Regions from separate parts of the Lysinibacillus sp. FSL M8-0216 genome, predicted to be linked through region 1. Evidence: predicted binding sites of a transcription regulator. Region 1 holds the regulator's gene; the other holds the start of a gene.

Region 1 (8,842 bases):
CTGTCCCAACTGCTACAACTTTACCTTCTTGTGGTTTTTCTTTTGCAGAGTCAGGTAGTACAATACCGAATGCAGATTTTTCTTCTACCTCGATTAGTTCAATTACAATACGATCTCCTAGTGGTCTTAACAAGTGAAACAACCTCCTAATAATAATAATTGTTGAATTTATTAGCACTCTATAACATCGAGTGCTAACACAATTATTATGATAATCAATCACACTTTTTTTTGCAAGTCAGAACTTCGAAAAATTTTGTTTTCTTTCCATATTCATCTACAATAGAAAGGAAGCCTATGAATGGAAAGGATTTTGACTGTGACTAATTCTCCAAAAGTAACAAAACATAAAAAAACAGCTCTATATGTTTTACTGATTTATATCCTCATGCATATCTCAAGCAGATGGTTGCTCTTACCGTTTCACAAGCTGGTTATGAAGATGACTGGCCTAGCTTCTGAGCAAGCAGCACCAATAACTCAAGGATGGTATATTGCGCTTAGCTTTGCCGTGGCGCTCATTTTAAGTTTAATCTTAACATCCCGTGATAAAGCCTTTTGGAACGTTTATCAAGGAAAAAAAGAAACGATACCACTCACAATTGTTTGGGGTATTCTTGGTTTCTTCCTTGTATTTTTCGGTCAAATGATTGGAGCAGCTATTGAAATGGCGGTTTTTGGTATTGAAGGAGGTTCCCAAAATACCGCTGATATTGTCGCTATAGCTAAAGGAGCTCCTATTGCCATATTAGCGATCGTTGTATTTGGTCCCATTTTAGAAGAGTTCGTCTTCCGTAGAGTTATATTTGGATCACTTGTCCAAACAACAAACTTTTGGGTGGCGGCAATAGTAAGTGCTATATTCTTTGCGATTATCCACTTCGACTTCTCCCATATTTTACTTTATACAATTTGTGGTTTGATCTTCGCCTTTTTATATCACAAAACAAAACGTATTTGGACTTCCATTATTGCACATGTCATGCTGAATGGATTTGTGACACTTGTACAATTCTATGCAGAACCATTGCAAAAGTTTCTTCAAGAACTAGAAAAAATGCAATAAATTTTTGTAAAGCTCTATAAAGTTGTCAAAAATACAAAAGCTCGGTGCCTTTATGTAGGCACCGAGCTTTATCTATTACTGTTTATTCAATTCTTCTATTTGTCGTCGTTGTTGCTCAAGAGCCTCTTCAATCTGGCGTTTTTGCTCAGCTTCCTGCTCTTCTTTTAATCGAATTTCCTCTGATTTTAAATATTTCCTATAACCAACTCGAGATATCATAATACTAATTTCATACAGGATAAATAGGGGCACTGATACCATTAAATGAGACGCCAATTCAGGTGGTGCAATGAGAGCAGCACATACAAATAAACCAAAGTATGAATATTTACGAATACGAATTAGTAGATCTGGACTCAATATACCTATCCGTGAAAAGAACAATACTACAATAGGTAATTGGAATAGAAAACCGAATGGTATTGTGAGTTTAAATAAAAATGTAAAATACTCATGTATTCCAATTGTTTGCTTAATATCTAAATCATTTGATAAATTCATCATGAATTTGATGACATACGGGAATAATAAAAAGTATGAAAAAGATAACCCTGCGATAAACAATAAAAATGAATATGGTATATAGCTTAAGGTTGCTCTTCGCTCTACTTCCCTTAATCCTGGACTAATAAATGACCACAATTGATACATTAATACTGGCGATGAAAGAATAAATGCAATTAAAAAAACAACTTGAATATAAATTGCTAGTGGTGTTACTACGTCAAATGCATGGAGCTCAATATTATATTTTGCTCCGGTAGCTTGAAGATATTTAACAAGTGGCTTGGCGACAAAAAAGGCGCCGGCCATAGCGAGAACAAAGAAAACGGCAACAATGAACAGCCGTTTTCTTAATTCTTCTATATGCTCAATGACAGTTAGATCTTTTGGATTCATTCCTCAACATCCTAACTTACTTATCTAGTTCTTTCTTTTTCTTGTCATCATCATCTTCGTCGGCTAAACCTTTAGTAGCATTTTTGAATTCACGTAGTGTTGAACCAAATGCTTTACCAAGCTCTGGTAACTTTTTAGGACCAAAAATTAGTAACGCGACAACTCCGATAATAATGAGGCTCATAGGACCAATACCGCCCATTACAGCCACCTCCTCTTTATATCCATCATTTTAACGCATATTTCGCCATTTTGCTAACTAATTATATGTGAAAGTTTTTCGTCACTCTCACTGATTTTACCTTGTTTTATTTAAAATTACTATTTGACAGAAACAGTGAACTCCACTATAAAATATGTAAAATTTTCACACTTCCTGATTCCGAATTAAATAAATAAGCGCTTGCAATTCTACCGATAAATCAATGGTTAAGAGCTGCATGCTATCTGGCACCGTTAAGCGCTCGGGCGTAAAGTTTAAAATTCCCTTTGCATTCATAGCCGCTAAACGATCTGCCATTTTTTGCGCAGAGCGTGGTGATACTGTTAAAATAGCTAGCTCTGCCCCGTATTCTGCATACTTTTCTTCCAGCAAATCAGGATGAAAAACAGGAATGTTACTAATCATTTTGCCATCCTTCGGCGCTTTCGAATCAAATGCTACAACAATATGAGTGTTGTGGTTTTTTTGAAAATTATATTTTAATAATGCACTGCCTAAATTCCCCACGCCAATTAACGCTACTTTTGTTGTTTCATGTTGATCAAGCGTCTGGCTAAAAAATTGTAATAGATGCTGTACATCGTAGCCATAGCCTTTCTTTCCAAGAGCACCAAAATAAGAAAAGTCACGGCGAATGGTTGCAGAATCTATTTTCATCGCTTCACTCAGTTCCTTCGACGAAATACGTTCCATACCTTCTTGTGCAAAGTTTTGAATAAATCGATAGTAAAGAGGAAGTCTTTTTGTAGTGGCTTGTGGAATTTTTAATTCTTGTTTCAAACTTTCTCCTCCTTAAGATGAAACTCAATCAATTTTACTGTACTAATTTTAATACATTTATCCTTAACTATATACAACATTTTTCAATCCACTAGCGTATTTCTCTTTAGTTAATGGCGCTTTGTACGCAGCTAACTAAAAAGAAATCGTTTCAATCTTACATGACTGCTCGGAATAAGTAAAGCACCGACATTGCATGCAAATCGTTCATCCATTACACTAAGGTAGAATTGAGGTGTCAAGAATGATTGTTTTACAGGTCAATCAACTAACTAAATCCTTTCTTGCAGATGAAATTTTAAGTGGTGTGAAATTAGAAGTTCAACACCGTGATCGCGTTGCCTTAGTAGGGCGCAACGGTGCAGGTAAATCTACTTTATTAAAAATAATCGCTGGTCAAATGTCCTATGACTCAGGGGATATCATTATTCCAAAGGGCATCCAGGTTGGCTATTTAGAGCAACATGCCGGATTAAATTCTACGTTAACTATTTGGGATGAAATGATGACCATTTTCGAACCCCTTTTAGTTCAAGAACAAACACTCCGCTCGCTCGAACAGCAAATGGCAGATCCTACTGTTTATGAAAATCCTACTCTGTATGCCAAAGTTATGTCGGAATACGATCAACTACAGCATACATTTAAGGATGCTGGCGGCTATCAATATGAATCGGACATACGCTCAGTGCTTCACGGCATGCAATTCTATCCGGAAGACTATGATAAACCTATTAGCTCACTATCTGGTGGACAACGCACACGCTTAGCACTAGCTAAGCTTTTATTGAGTAAACCAGACCTACTAATTCTCGATGAGCCTACGAACCATTTAGATATTGAAACATTATCTTGGTTAGAATCTTATTTAAAGAACTATGAGGGCGCTATTTTAATTGTTTCCCATGACCGCTACTTCTTAGACCAAGTTGTTTCCATTGTCTACGAAGTTTCACGTCATCGTGTCACAAAATTTACAGGCAACTACAGTGCTTATTTAGATGAAAAAGCTAAAAACTATGAACGTGATGTCAAACTTTTTGAGCGTCAGCAAGACGAAAAGGCCAAGCTAGAGGATTTTATCCAAAAGAATATTGCACGTGCCTCTACAACAAAAATGGCACAAAGTCGACGGAAGATGCTTGAACGAACAGACTGGATGGAATCGCCGGATGGTGATGAGAAATCCGCTAGTTTTGGTTTTACGATTGAACGTCAAAGTGGAAATGATGTATTATCCGTTGATGATTTAACAATCGGCTATAACGATCAGCGCATATCTAGTGGGATTAAGCTACGTACTTTTCGCGAGGATCGGATTGCTCTTGTTGGACCAAACGGAGTTGGTAAATCGACATTATTAAAAACGATTGTGAAAGATTTAACACCTCTAGCAGGTGATATCCGTTATGGTACGAATGTACAAATTGGCTATTATGATCAAGAGCAAGCAAAGCTTTCAAGCAATAAAAGTGTCTTAAAAGAGCTATGGGATGAATGGCCGCTTATGAATGAAAAAGATATTCGCACCGTATTAGGACGTTTCCTATTTAGTGGAGAAGATGTGGATAAAACCGTCTCTTCTTTATCAGGCGGTGAGAAAGCACGACTGGCACTTTCAAAACTAATGATGCAAAAGGCCAATTTTTTAATTCTCGATGAGCCTACAAACCATCTAGATTTAGATAGTAAAGAGGTACTGGAAAATGCTTTGATCGATTACCCTGGAACGCTTCTATTCGTCTCCCATGACCGCTACTTCATTAATCGTATCGCTACGAAGGTAGTGGAGTTGTCTGGAACTGGGTCGTTTGAATATTTAGGGGACTATGATTATTATGTAGAGAAAAAACAGGAGCTGTTGGAGCTAGCACAAATGAAAAGTACTTCCCAACCGCAACTACAGCAGGAACTACCTGATAAGTCCTCTACCTCCAAAATTGATAAAGAGGCAAAAAAGCGCGAACGGCAAATAAGACGTACTATCGAAGAATTAGAAGGCAAGATGCAAGAAACGACAGTCTCCATTGATAGATTAGAGGAAGCTCTCTGTGACCCTGCAATTTTTACAGATCATGAAAAAATTGCCCAACTACAAGACGAATTGGCTACTGAAAAGGAACAGCATGAGCTTTTAGAATTAGAGTGGTTAGAGTTAAATGAAGAATTAGAAAATATAGATATGTAATTTGATTTAAGCCGTGTGCATTGTCGCATGGCTTTTTTCTTTACTCTCCTTCATTTTTCATATATATTGGTCAAGTGCTATTTTTCGACAAAAAATGCCCACAGTTTTATTCACACCATAAATCTAGTAATACCAACATATCAACAGAGTTTTCCACACTGTCCACAATTAAAAATTATTTTATCCACATCACCTCGTGTAAAACATACTACTATATATTGAATAATCACAAGTTATGCACAAGTTATCAACAATTTGTGCATAAGTACGCGTGTTCGGTATTTAGTTCGCTCTATTACCTGTGGATAATTTTCCGAAAAATTTGTCAATTAAACCATTTCATTTGACGCTTCTCTTCGCTACATTCATTTTTTATCAACAAATTTTCGACAATAAAAAAGAGATATCTTCAATAAGATACCTCCTTCATTTACTACTACACCCAGGATTTTAACTCCATGCCTGGACGACCGTTCATCATTAAGTTTCCTCGGATACCCGCTTCATACATTGGCATCGCTACTGCTCCAATCATTGCCGCATTATCTGTACACAATTTGAGTGGTGGTACAAAAAACGGAATTCCTTCCTCAGCGAACACTGTCTCTAATGAAGCACGTAAGCCTTTATTGGCTGCTACACCACCAGCTGCAATGACCTGCTTCACCTGATATTCGCGAGCGGCACGCAATGTTTTCGCGGTTAGTACTTCGACAACACTTTCCTGAAAGCCCTTTGCTACGGCTGCTGGCAAAATAGCTTCGCCACGTTGATCCATATTATGTTTATAATTGATGACCGCTGATTTTAAGCCACTAAAACTAAAATCATAAGACCCTTCCTCTAACCACACTCTTGGAAAAGGAACAGCCTCTTCACCCTCATGAGCAAGCTGATCAATGCGTGGGCCACCTGGATAAGGTAAATTTAAAACTCGTGCCACTTTATCATATGCCTCACCGGCTGCATCATCTCTTGTTTCACCGATAACCTCAAAGGAGCCATGTTCCTTCATATAAACAAGCTCCGTATGCCCACCTGATACAACAAGTGCCAATAATGGAAACTCCATTGGCTGGACAAGAGCATTGGCATAAATATGACCTGCAATATGATGTACACCGATAATCGGTAAATTGTTGGCAAATGCAAAAGCCTTAGCCGCGTTTATGCCAATTAGCAACGCACCGACTAAACCTGGACCCTCCGTAACGGCAACAGCCTCTAACTCAGCTGGTTTTATATTCGCTTGTGCTAATGCTTCCTCAATAACCACTGTAATTTGTTCAACATGATGACGTGAAGCGATTTCAGGAACTACGCCACCAAATCGCTTATGGCTTTCTATTTGTGAAGCAACAACATTCGAAACAATTTCATGACCATTTCGAATAATTGCAGCAGCTGTTTCATCACAGCTCGATTCTATTGCTAATATCAATCCATTATTCATTATAAATTCACCCACATGACAAGGGCATCCTCCCCGTTATCAGTATAATAGCCTTTCCGTATACCACCATCTTGGAAATGAAGCTTGCGATAGAGATTTTGTGCAACTACATTTGTTACACGTACCTCAAGCGTCATGACTTCCATTCCATGTAAACGCGCTATATGCATCGCCTCACGCATTAGTCCTTCGCCTATCCCTCTGCCACGAGCCTGCTCAATCACAGCTACATTTGTTATTTGAGCTGCATCTATGACCATCCACATTCCACAAAAACCAATAATACTACCATCTTCATCTATAGCCAGTACATAATGCGCATACTGATTTTCATGCACTTCGTAGTAAAAGGAATCTAACGTCCATGGTACTGGAAATGAAGCCAATTCAATTTCATAAATTGCTGGCACATCGTCAGAAACCATTTTTCGATAAGTTACATTCCTACTCATGTTCCTTCTCCTTCTGTTCTTTCAGCCAGTTCGCCTCAGCCTCGGCAATCCGTTTATATTGTGGAACGAAGTGATGGGTAGCTTCGACACTTTGTAACTCCATTTTCATCGCTAGATGAATGACTTCCATCGCGCGTGGCAAGTCAATACTAAATGGTGCACGTACTGCATGATCACCAAGTTTTTGCACAATATTCTCCCAAAATATATCAACATCTGTTCCTACAAATAAAATAGGTTGCTCTAATGCCTTTAAACGCACTAATAAATCATCAATATGTGCATGATGATCCTCCACAAGTGCTTCTAATGTCTCACCTTGATAAACTGCCGTATAGACATTGCCTCTTCTAGCATCAAAAATTGGACAAATTAACCCGTTATAAAGGGCAGCGTTGGCAGCTAATGTTTTTAAACTAGATACGCCGACTAAAGGTTTCTGTAATGTCCATGCTAATGTCTTTGCTAATGTCACACCTATACGGACACCTGTATAAGAACCTGGTCCTTCAGATACTGCAATCGCATCCAAGTCATTCGGCTTTACATCTATTCGTGCCAGGATTTCTTCAATCGCTGGCATCGCACCTGCAGAATGCGTTAATTTTATATTTTGTACCATCTCGGCCACTACTTTGCCGTCCTTTACAACTGCAATGGAAAGTGGTGTATTTGCTGTTTCTATTCCTAACCAAATCATTTCATTAGCTCCTCACATAGTGCCTCATAGCGTTCTCCACGAGGTATTAACACAAAGCGTCGTTCATTTTCTCCGATTCGGTAAATCTCTATCGCTAGACGATCCTGTGGCAAATCCTGTTCAATTAAATGCGCCCATTCAACCACTGATACCGCATCTCCATAAAACAGCTCATCCCAACCAAGGTCTTCATCACTTTCTGCTAGCCTATATACATCTAAATGATTAAACGGTACTCTTCCCTCATACTGCTTAATAATCGTAAATGTTGGACTGTTGACTGTTCGTTTGACCCCTAGCCCCTTCGCCAAGGCTTTCGTAAATGTCGTCTTGCCCGCGCCTAGATCACCTTCTAATGTAATCGTATCCTGAGCTTCTAGTTTATTCGCAAGTTTGCAGGCAAAACGTTCTGTATCATCAACTGAATTCATGATTATTTCATACATATTCTTTTTTCCTCTCATCACTACATTACCTCTAGTTTACCTAAACTAGCCAAAATGTTCAAAGCATCCAATACCATTATACTTGCTTTGAGTGCGCTCGTTAAAATGCTCTTTTAATAACAGCAGTTAGGTGGCACGATGAAAACAAAAACACGACTTCTCTTAAGAGGACGTGTCAGACAGTACAATGCAATAAAGTAAAGCCACTGATTTCTACTAAGGGCGAACGCTTTCCAGTGAATGTGATAAGAAGGACAAAAACCATCGAGAGTGAATTTTCCCGATGGCTTTTGTCTACATGTTGAGATGCCTTCTTTTACAAAGACATTTTACAATTATCGATTGGAATGGCCTTTTACAGCTATAATCTCTTTAGCAATTAATTTATCATCCTTAAATTTCACTATATAAGCCTGAGTCAACAAAGTTTCATCATTCCAACGGTATTCATTATTCTTCACCTTTTTACCTGCGCCACCTGCTGTCTCAACTACCTCAATATATGACATATCATTTTTTAATTTCTCAAATTCTACTTCGTTCATATTTTTTTGCCAGTGATACGTATTTGCTTCTTCAATCTCTATAATAGGATCTCCACAGCCTACCATCATAATCATGGAACCAATAAGCA
Region 2 (8,842 bases), 120 kb from region 1:
GGCTTACGTATCGCTGTACCAAAGGAATTCCTTGGTGAGGGTGTTGGCGAAGCAGCACGTCAATCAGTGCTTGAGGCATTAGAGGTATTAAAAGGCTTAGGTGCGACTGTAGAAGAAGTATCACTTCCTCATTCGAAATATGCGCTTGCAGCGTACTACATCCTTTCTTCATCTGAAGCGTCTTCTAACTTATCTCGTTTCGATGGTATCCGTTATGGTTTCCGTGCAGACAACGTGACAAATTTAATGGACCTTTATAAAGAAACACGTGCACAAGGTTTTGGGGATGAAGTAAAACGTCGTATCATGCTTGGAACTTATTCATTAAGCGCAGGTACGTATGATGCGTATTACAAAAAAGCACAACAAGCACGTACACTGATCAAAGCAGACTATGACAAAGTATTTGAAGACTTCGATGTCATCATTGGACCTACATCACCAACACCAGCTTTCAAAATTGGTGAAAATGTGGATGATCCGATGACAATGTATGCAAATGATATTTTAACAATTCCGATGAACCTAGCGGGTGTACCTGCTATTTCCATTCCATGTGGTTTGGACAACGGACTACCACTTGGTTTACAAATAATTGGTAAATACTTCGATGAAGCTACTATTTACCGTGTAGCTCATGCTTTTGAACAAGCAACGGAGTTCCATAAACAAGTTCCTCAAATGTGGGAGGGAAAATAACATGAACTTTGAAACAGTCATTGGTTTAGAAGTACACGTTGAGTTAAAAACAAACTCAAAAATCTTCTCACCAGCACCTGCTCACTTTGGTGCTGAACCAAATACAAATACAACAGTAATCGATTTAGGCTATCCTGGTGTCCTACCAGTTCTTAATAAAAATGTGGTAGATTTCGCTATGCGTGCAGCTCTTGCATTAAATATGGAAATCGAACAAGAAACAAAATTTGACCGTAAAAACTACTTCTACCCTGATAATCCGAAAGCTTATCAAATTTCACAATTTGATAAGCCAATCGGTAAAAACGGCTGGATTGATATTGAAGTAGATGGCTATACAAAGCGTATCGGTATTACTCGTCTTCATATGGAAGAAGATGCGGGGAAACTTTCACATGCTGGAGATCACTCACTAGTGGACTTTAACCGTCAAGGTACTCCGCTTGTTGAAATCGTATCTGAGCCAGATATTCGTACGCCAAATGAAGCGTATGCTTACTTAGAAAAATTAAAATCAATTATCCAATATACAGATGTGTCTGACTGTAAAATGGAAGAAGGATCACTTCGTTGTGATGCCAACATCTCTATTCGTCCTTATGGTCAAGAAGAGTTTGGTACAAAAACAGAACTTAAAAACCTGAACTCCTTCAACTATGTTCGTCGTGGTTTAGAGCATGAGGAATTACGTCAAGCAGATGTATTATTATCAGGTGGGGTTATTGACCAAGAAACTCGTCGTTTCGATGAAAAAACGGGTAAAACTATTCTAATGCGTGTGAAGGAAGGAACAGATGATTACCGTTACTTCCCAGAGCCAGACTTAGTTCGTCTTTCTATTGATGACGCATGGCTAGAGCGAGTGAAATCAGAAATTCCTGAGCTTCCAGATGCTCGTAAAAAACGTTATGTTGAAGAGCTAGGATTAACACCGTATGATGCAGGAGTTCTTGTTATTTCTAAGGAAATTTCTGACTTCTTCGAGTCCATGATCGTCAACGGTGCAGATGCAAAACTTTCTGCTAACTGGTTGATGGGGGATGTTTCTGCTTATTTAAACGCAGAACAAAAAGACTTAAAGGATACGGCATTAACACCTGAAAACCTTGCTGAAATGGTGAAATTAATCACAAATGGTACTATTTCTTCTAAGATCGGTAAAAAAGTGTTTGCTGAATTAGTTGAAAATGGCGGTTCTGCACAAGAAATTGTAAAAGCTAAAGGCTTAGTTCAAATTTCTGATGAAGGTGCTTTACTAGCCATTGTTACAGAAGTTTTAGATAACAATGCACAGTCTATCGAAGATTTCAAAAATGGTAAGGATCGTGCTATTGGCTTCTTAGTTGGTCAAATTATGAAAGCTACTAAAGGTCAAGCGAATCCACCAATGGTCAATAAATTATTGCAACAAGAAATTGCCAAACGATAATTAATCGTTGTAACATAGTAGCCGAGAGAGCTTAATCGCTTTCTTGGCTATTATTTTTCATAAATGTAACAAAATTGAAATTTGTAACACTTAATAGTTGTTTAAAAGGAGTATTCATAGCAAAATATAGAATAGATAATTATAAGGGGGACGAGAACCAATGAAAACAGAACAACAATATTTTAATGAAGCTATTTCGATTCAACAATATATGGACAATATGACGACTCTTAAAGAAGAGAGCTTCCGCATTTATGACGACTTTGCAGTGCCAACAAACGATGGCTTTATTGAATTATTAAAAGACAAGCAACCAAAAATTTTAACGATTACGGAAGATTGGTGCGGAGATGCTATGTTAAACAATCCAATCGTTCGTCGTGTTGCTGAAGCAGCCGGATTGGACATGCGTACAGTGTTCCGTGATGCGGATACAGATCTAATTGATCGTTATTTAACAAATGGAGGCCGTGCTATTCCAATTTACTTGCTATTAGATAGCACTGGTGAGGTGATTGGAAAATGGGGTCCACGTGCACCTGAATTACAAGAGCTTGTTGTAACGAAGCGCGCAAGCTTACCAGATAAAGAAGATCCAACATTTGAAGAGGCTCAAAAGGCCCTTTATGCGGAGATTCGTGAGGAAAATATAACGAACCAAGTATATTGGACGTATGTCTATGAAGACTTTAAAAAACAGGTGACAAACGCGTTACAAAAGTAACAAACGTAATGCAACATTTTAGCGAGTAAATCGTTGAATGAAATAGAATCTTATGAAGCAGGAAGGTATGTTATGAAACGAGCAAGAATCATTTATAATCCTACATCTGGACGCGAAGCGTTTAAGAAGCATCTACCAGAGGTGTTGGAAAAATTAGAAGTAGCAGGCTATGAAACATCCTGTCACGCAACAACCGGTGAAGGCGATGCAACACTTGCAGCAAAAGATGCAGTAGACCGTGGCTTTGATATAATCATCGCAGTTGGTGGAGATGGCACTTTAAATGAAGTTGTTTCAGGTGTAAGTCCATTTGAAAACCGTCCAAAAGTTGGTCTAATTCCAATGGGCACTACAAATGATTTTGCCCGTGCCGTGCATATCCCGCGAAATATTGATGAAGCGGTAGACATTATTATACAAGGCGATACATTGCCAGTGGATGTCGGTCTATTAAATGGAGAACGCTACTTCATCAATATTGCTGCTGGCGGACGGATTACGGAGCTAACATATGAAGTACCAAGTAAAATGAAAACAATGCTTGGGCAGTTAGCCTACTATTTAAAAGCAGTAGAAATGATTCCATCCATCAAAGCCTCCCATATGCGTATAGAATATGATGGGGAAGTGTTTGACGGGGATGCCATGATGTTCTTATGTGGTTTAACCAACTCTGTAGGAGGCTTTGAAAAACTTGCACCAGATGCAAGTATTAATGATGGATACTTTACATTATTAGTGTTAAAGAAGGTTAGCCTTCCTGAGTTTATTCAACTAGCGGCTATGGCATTAAGAGGCGAACATTTAAATGATGACCGTGTCATTTACAAAAAAGCGAGTGTTGTCAAAGTCACTACTGAAAACGAAGTACATCTTAATCTAGATGGTGAATATGGCGGAGACGCTCCAGCTACCTTTGAAAATTTAAAGCGTCATATCGAAATTTTTGTCCCTCTTGCTGATATTCGCGAAGAGGACCGTATATAATATATGAAAAGCTCATCTTCGTTTTAGCGAGGATGAGCTTTTTTGTATAAAGGAATCAGCATACTCTTGAAGAACACCAAAACGACTAAAAAGATAATAGACTAAAGCAAATAGCCCGCAGCGAAAAATTAAATATGTAGTAAGTCCAACCTTTAGAATTAGGGATTGTGAATGAATTAAGAAAAATGTTTGGCAAATGTGCGTATATTACATGAACAAATTTTGAAACCTTATTAATAGGCTGAAATTTCGGTCCATTATAAAGGTTTTTTTCGTTGTAATAGTGGAAAATGGGGTATGGATAAAGGAAAGGAAGTGTTGCTTTTGTATAAGTCACAGGAGAAGAAGCTTATTTGGCTAAGCTTTGGTGTTGCAATCATTATGCTACTTTCCATTCTTGGAAGAATATTTGGGAGCTAGGGGGCAATGAGATGATAAACGAATCAGCAGTCTATTGGAGTCGTGCATTAACTGAGTTAACTTTATCGTTCCACATCATTTATGCAACGATAGGAGTCGGTGTCCCGTTAATGATTATGATTGCTCAATGGACTGGGTATAAAAAGAATGATGAGCATTATATTTTAATGGCAAGACGTTGGGCACGTGGCTTCGTCATTACGGTTGCAGTGGGTGTTGTGACTGGAACTGCAATTGGCTTACAACTATCATTATTATGGCCCAACTTTATGCAACTAGCTGGTCAAACCATTGCATTACCACTTTTTTTGGAAACGTTTGCATTTTTCTTTGAAGCTATATTTTTGGGCATTTATTTATATACTTGGGACCGCTTCGATAGTCAGAAAAAGCATATGCTATTGTTAATTCCAGTTGCAGTAGGTGCATCGATGTCGGCTGTATTTATTACAATCGTGAATGCCTTTATGAATGCCCCGAGAGGTTTCGATATTGTCGACGGGAACCTTGTTAATATTCAACCCTTCTTAGCGATGTTTAACCCTGCTATGCCTACAAAGGTGGCGCATGTACTAGTAACAGCGTATATGACATCTGCATTTGTTCTAGCCGCTATAGCAGGATACCGAATGCTTAAAGGATCGAAACATGTATACCATAAAAAAGCATTACTGTTACTGATGAAAATTGGTTTAATTTTCTCCATTGCAGCAGCTGTGATTGGAGATTTCTCAGGAAAATACTTAGCGGAATATCAACCAGAAAAATTAGCTGCAGCGGAATGGCATTTTGAAACGGAAGGAAAGGCTTCTCTTGTTTTATTTGGCGTGCTAGATGGAGAAGAAGTGAAATATGCCATCAAAATTCCGTATGCTTTAAGCATTCTTGCACATTTTAATCCTAATGCAGAGGTAATTGGATTAGATCAATTCGAGGAAGAGGATCTACCACCACTCTATATTCATTATCTTTTTGATATTATGGTCTCCATAGGTATGTTTATGGTGCTAGTTTCATTACTGTATGTTGTAGGGAAAGCACGGGGCTGGCAGTTTATTCATTCACGCTGGTATCGATGGATCATTGTGGCGGGGGGGCCACTTTCTATCATTGCTATTGAAGCGGGCTGGTGGCTTGCTGAGGTTGGACGTCAACCATGGATTCTTTATGGCTTGATGCGAACTCCAGAAGGGGCCACAACGAGTGATCATGTGGATTTAATGCTGTTGTTGTTTGCAGGTGTATATGCAGTATTAGCGGTAGGAAGCATTGTCGTCTTGGTGCGAATGTTTAAAAAGAATCCCATTGAGCGTGAGATTGAAGATCGCCACTCTGAAAAAGGCGGTGACATCCTATGACATTAGAGATTCTTGGTATTTCAGTATTGTGGATTTTCCTATTTGGCTATGTCATTGTCGCATCGATTGATTTCGGTGCAGGTTTCTTTAACGCCTATAGCCTACTGATTGGGAAGAATCATATTTTAACGAATATTATTAAACGATATTTATCGCCTGTTTGGGAAGTAACCAATGTCTTTTTGGTATTCTTCTTTGTAGGGATCGTAGGATTTTTCCCGCAAACTGCTTTTTACTATGGAACCATTTTACTTATACCAGTCAGCATTTCCCTTGTACTATTAGCCATTCGGGGTTCCTATTATGCCTTTGAATCGTATGGTACAAGAGGACATATTGGTTACACGCTGACCTATGGTGTAGCAGGTTTATTAATTCCTGCATCGTTGTCTGTTGTCTTTGCTATTGCTGGTGGAGGGTATGTGGATCTCGTTAACGGGCAGCCTGTTTTAAACTATTGGACTTTATATACGAGTCCATTTGCTTGGAGCATTGTGGTACTGAGTATTGCCGCTGTACTTTACATTTCCGCAGTATTCTTAACTTGGTATGCTCATAAAGCGAATGACATTGAAGCTACGAAGCTAATGAGAAAATATGCACTTTTATGGGCAGCTCCTTTGATGATCAGCGCATTAGGCATTATGTATGAGATGAAGTCCATTAATCCTGAAAGTTATAGTCACATGGTGAATTTATGGTGGATGTTTGCAATATCAGCCATATTATTTATAATTACAGTGTTCCTCATTGCAATGCGTAAAAAATATGGGCTTGCAGTTGCACTTCTGATTGCACAATTTGCGGTAGCATTTTTCGCTTATGGTATTGCGCAATACCCATATTTACTGTATCCATATTTAACGATTTATGATGGCTTCACAAGTACACAAATGGCAATTGCTTTAATCATTGCCTTTATTTTAGGACTGTGTCTCCTACTTCCATCACTTTATTTATTGATGAAATTATTCTTATTCAATAAAAACTATGTGACCGGAAAAGAAGACAATCACGCATAGGAGGAAATTAGTATATGCAAAGTTTTTTAATTTTTTATGCGCCTTTTATTGTCGTCATTCTTGGAATCTTGTGTGCATTTTGGTGGGCACCAAGGGATTATCATATAACAAAAGAGCAAGGAAAGAGTCGCGAATAGCGGCTCTTTTTTCAAGTTAGTTAGAAGAACCGCATAACGGCCAAGTCTTGTTCTTTTTTCATTCGCCAACACATGCTACAATAAGGAGATTGAAATGGAGGATGTACGAATGTCAGCACCCGTGAAAAAGAATGAACGACTTTCAGTTTATATAGAAGACTTAACACATGATGGCAATGGTGTCGCTAAGGTGGATGGCTATCCATTATTTATACAAGGCGCACTTCCGAACGAAACAGCCGAAATCCATGTGATGAAAACTTTAAAAAATTATGGCTTTGCAAAAGTTGTAGATATTATTAAGCCATCACCCGATCGAGTAAAAGCTCCATGCGATTACTTTACACAATGCGGTGGCTGTCAATTACAGCATTTATCCTATGAGGGCCAGCTCAAATGGAAAGAAAATATGGTGCGCAATGTGATGCAACGCATTGGTAAAATTGATGCACCTGTTCTGCCTGTAAAAGGAATGAAAGAGCCTTGGTATTATCGAAATAAAGCGCAAATTCCTTTCTCTGAAAATGAAGCAGGACAAGCTATTGCTGGTTTCTATAAAACAAAGACGCATAGCATTGTGGATATGGAGCGTTGCTTGATCCAAACAGGAGAAGCAGATGCAATTTTAGCAGGCTTGAAAAAAGAATTAGTAGCGATAGGCATGCGCCCATACAATGAACTTTCCCACGAGGGCATGTTGCGCCATGTTGTCATTCGTAAAGCACGGGCAACAGGTGAGGTCATGGTTGTCCTCGTGACGAAAAAGAAAAAATTACAACAAAAAGAAGCAGTTATTGCAGTAATTCAAAAGCTTGTTCCGAACGTCACTTCAATTATGCAAAATGTGAATCATGAGAAAACGAATGTGATTTTTGGTGATGACACACTGAACCTTTGGGGCAAGGACGTCATTATTGATACAATTGGCGACGTACGCTTTGAAATTTCCGCTCGCTCCTTCTATCAGGTCAACCCAGAGCAAACTGAAGTACTTTATAAACAAGCACTTGATTATGCTAACTTGCAAGGGGATGAACGAGTGATTGATGCTTATTGTGGAATTGGAACAATCTCCTTGTTCCTTGCACAAAAGGCAAAGGCAGTCATGGGGGTTGAAATTGTCCCACAAGCGATAGAAGATGCCAAACGTAACGCGGTCCTAAATGGTTTTACAAATACTTATTTTGAGGCCGGCCCAGCTGAGGAAGTTATACCAAGATGGTATAAGGAAGGAAAGGAAGCAGACGTACTGGTAGTTGATCCACCACGTAAAGGCTGTGATGAAGCACTTTTAAAAACCATTTTAGAGCAACGACCAAAACGAGTGGTCTATGTCTCCTGCAACCCAGCCACACTAGCACGCGACCTTCGTATTTTGGAGGATGGCGGCTACCAAACACAAAAGATTCAACCAGTAGATATGTTCCCGCATTCCACGCATTGTGAAGCGGTTGCGTGGCTAGAGTTGGTATAATAGAAAAGCAGTTGATATAGAAAAACTCTATACCATCTGCTTTTTATAATGTTTCATACAGTTGTTTTTGAGTTAAAGTGAGTTATACAGATAGTGAGAGGATTTGGAATTACATGATAGATAATTTTTGGCGTGATTTGCCGCGTCCATTTTTTGTACTGGCTCCGATGGAAGATGTCACAGATGTTGTTTTCCGTCAAGTAGTCAGTAAAGCCGGAAGACCGGACGTATTTTTCACAGAGTTTACAAATTCGGATAGCTATTGTCATCCAGAGGGACAGAAAAGTGTGCGTGGGCGTTTGATTTTTACGGAAGATGAGCAGCCGATGGTGGCACATATTTGGGGGGATAATCCTGAGTATTTCCGTCAAATGAGTATTGGCATGGCAGAGCTAGGTTTTAAAGGTATCGATATTAATATGGGCTGTCCTGTGCCAAATGTGGCATCGAGAGGGAAAGGTAGTGGCCTTATTCTACGTCCAGATGTGGCGGCAGAATTGATTCAAGCTGCAAAGGCGAGTGGACTGCCTGTCAGTGTGAAAACACGACTTGGCTATAAGGATGTAGAGGAATGGGAGGAATGGTTAACGCA

What was found. Region 1 encodes Rex, which represses fermentation and respiration genes when NADH is low (regulators of the CRP and FNR family bind a similar motif). Its sites were predicted from a motif close to TTGTGAAATATTTCACAA; they were not measured.
Region 2: MKX57_RS20945 (cytochrome ubiquinol oxidase subunit I) is a predicted target of Rex. The motif match lies at 4,005-4,022, and genes of this name have one in related genera.

The regions. Positions count from the first base shown of each region.
Region 1 covers NZ_CP152007.1:4,322,650-4,331,491, forward strand. Annotated here, with positions in the region: gene groES (co-chaperone GroES) at 1-133, opposite strand, end outside; gene MKX57_RS21445 (type II CAAX endopeptidase family protein) at 302-1,066, shown strand; gene tatC (twin-arginine translocase subunit TatC) at 1,142-1,966, opposite strand; gene MKX57_RS21455 (twin-arginine translocase TatA/TatE family subunit) at 1,983-2,168, opposite strand; gene MKX57_RS21460 (redox-sensing transcriptional repressor Rex) at 2,334-2,969, opposite strand; gene MKX57_RS21465 (ABC-F family ATP-binding cassette domain-containing protein) at 3,214-5,157, shown strand; gene tsaD (tRNA (adenosine(37)-N6)-threonylcarbamoyltransferase complex transferase subunit TsaD) at 5,594-6,610, opposite strand; gene rimI (ribosomal protein S18-alanine N-acetyltransferase) at 6,610-7,062, opposite strand; gene tsaB (tRNA (adenosine(37)-N6)-threonylcarbamoyltransferase complex dimerization subunit type 1 TsaB) at 7,055-7,762, opposite strand; gene tsaE (tRNA (adenosine(37)-N6)-threonylcarbamoyltransferase complex ATPase subunit type 1 TsaE) at 7,759-8,208, opposite strand; gene MKX57_RS21490 (hypothetical protein) at 8,544-8,842, opposite strand, start outside.
Region 2 covers NZ_CP152007.1:4,200,207-4,209,048, reverse strand. Annotated here, with positions in the region: gene gatA (Asp-tRNA(Asn)/Glu-tRNA(Gln) amidotransferase subunit GatA) at 1-699, shown strand, start outside; gene gatB (Asp-tRNA(Asn)/Glu-tRNA(Gln) amidotransferase subunit GatB) at 701-2,128, shown strand; gene MKX57_RS20955 (thioredoxin family protein) at 2,289-2,852, shown strand; gene MKX57_RS20950 (diacylglycerol kinase) at 2,925-3,839, shown strand; gene MKX57_RS20945 (cytochrome ubiquinol oxidase subunit I) at 4,271-5,617, shown strand; gene MKX57_RS20940 (cytochrome d ubiquinol oxidase subunit II) at 5,614-6,639, shown strand; gene MKX57_RS20935 (hypothetical protein) at 6,654-6,776, shown strand; gene rlmD (23S rRNA (uracil(1939)-C(5))-methyltransferase RlmD) at 6,886-8,250, shown strand; gene MKX57_RS20925 (tRNA-dihydrouridine synthase) at 8,364-8,842, shown strand, end outside.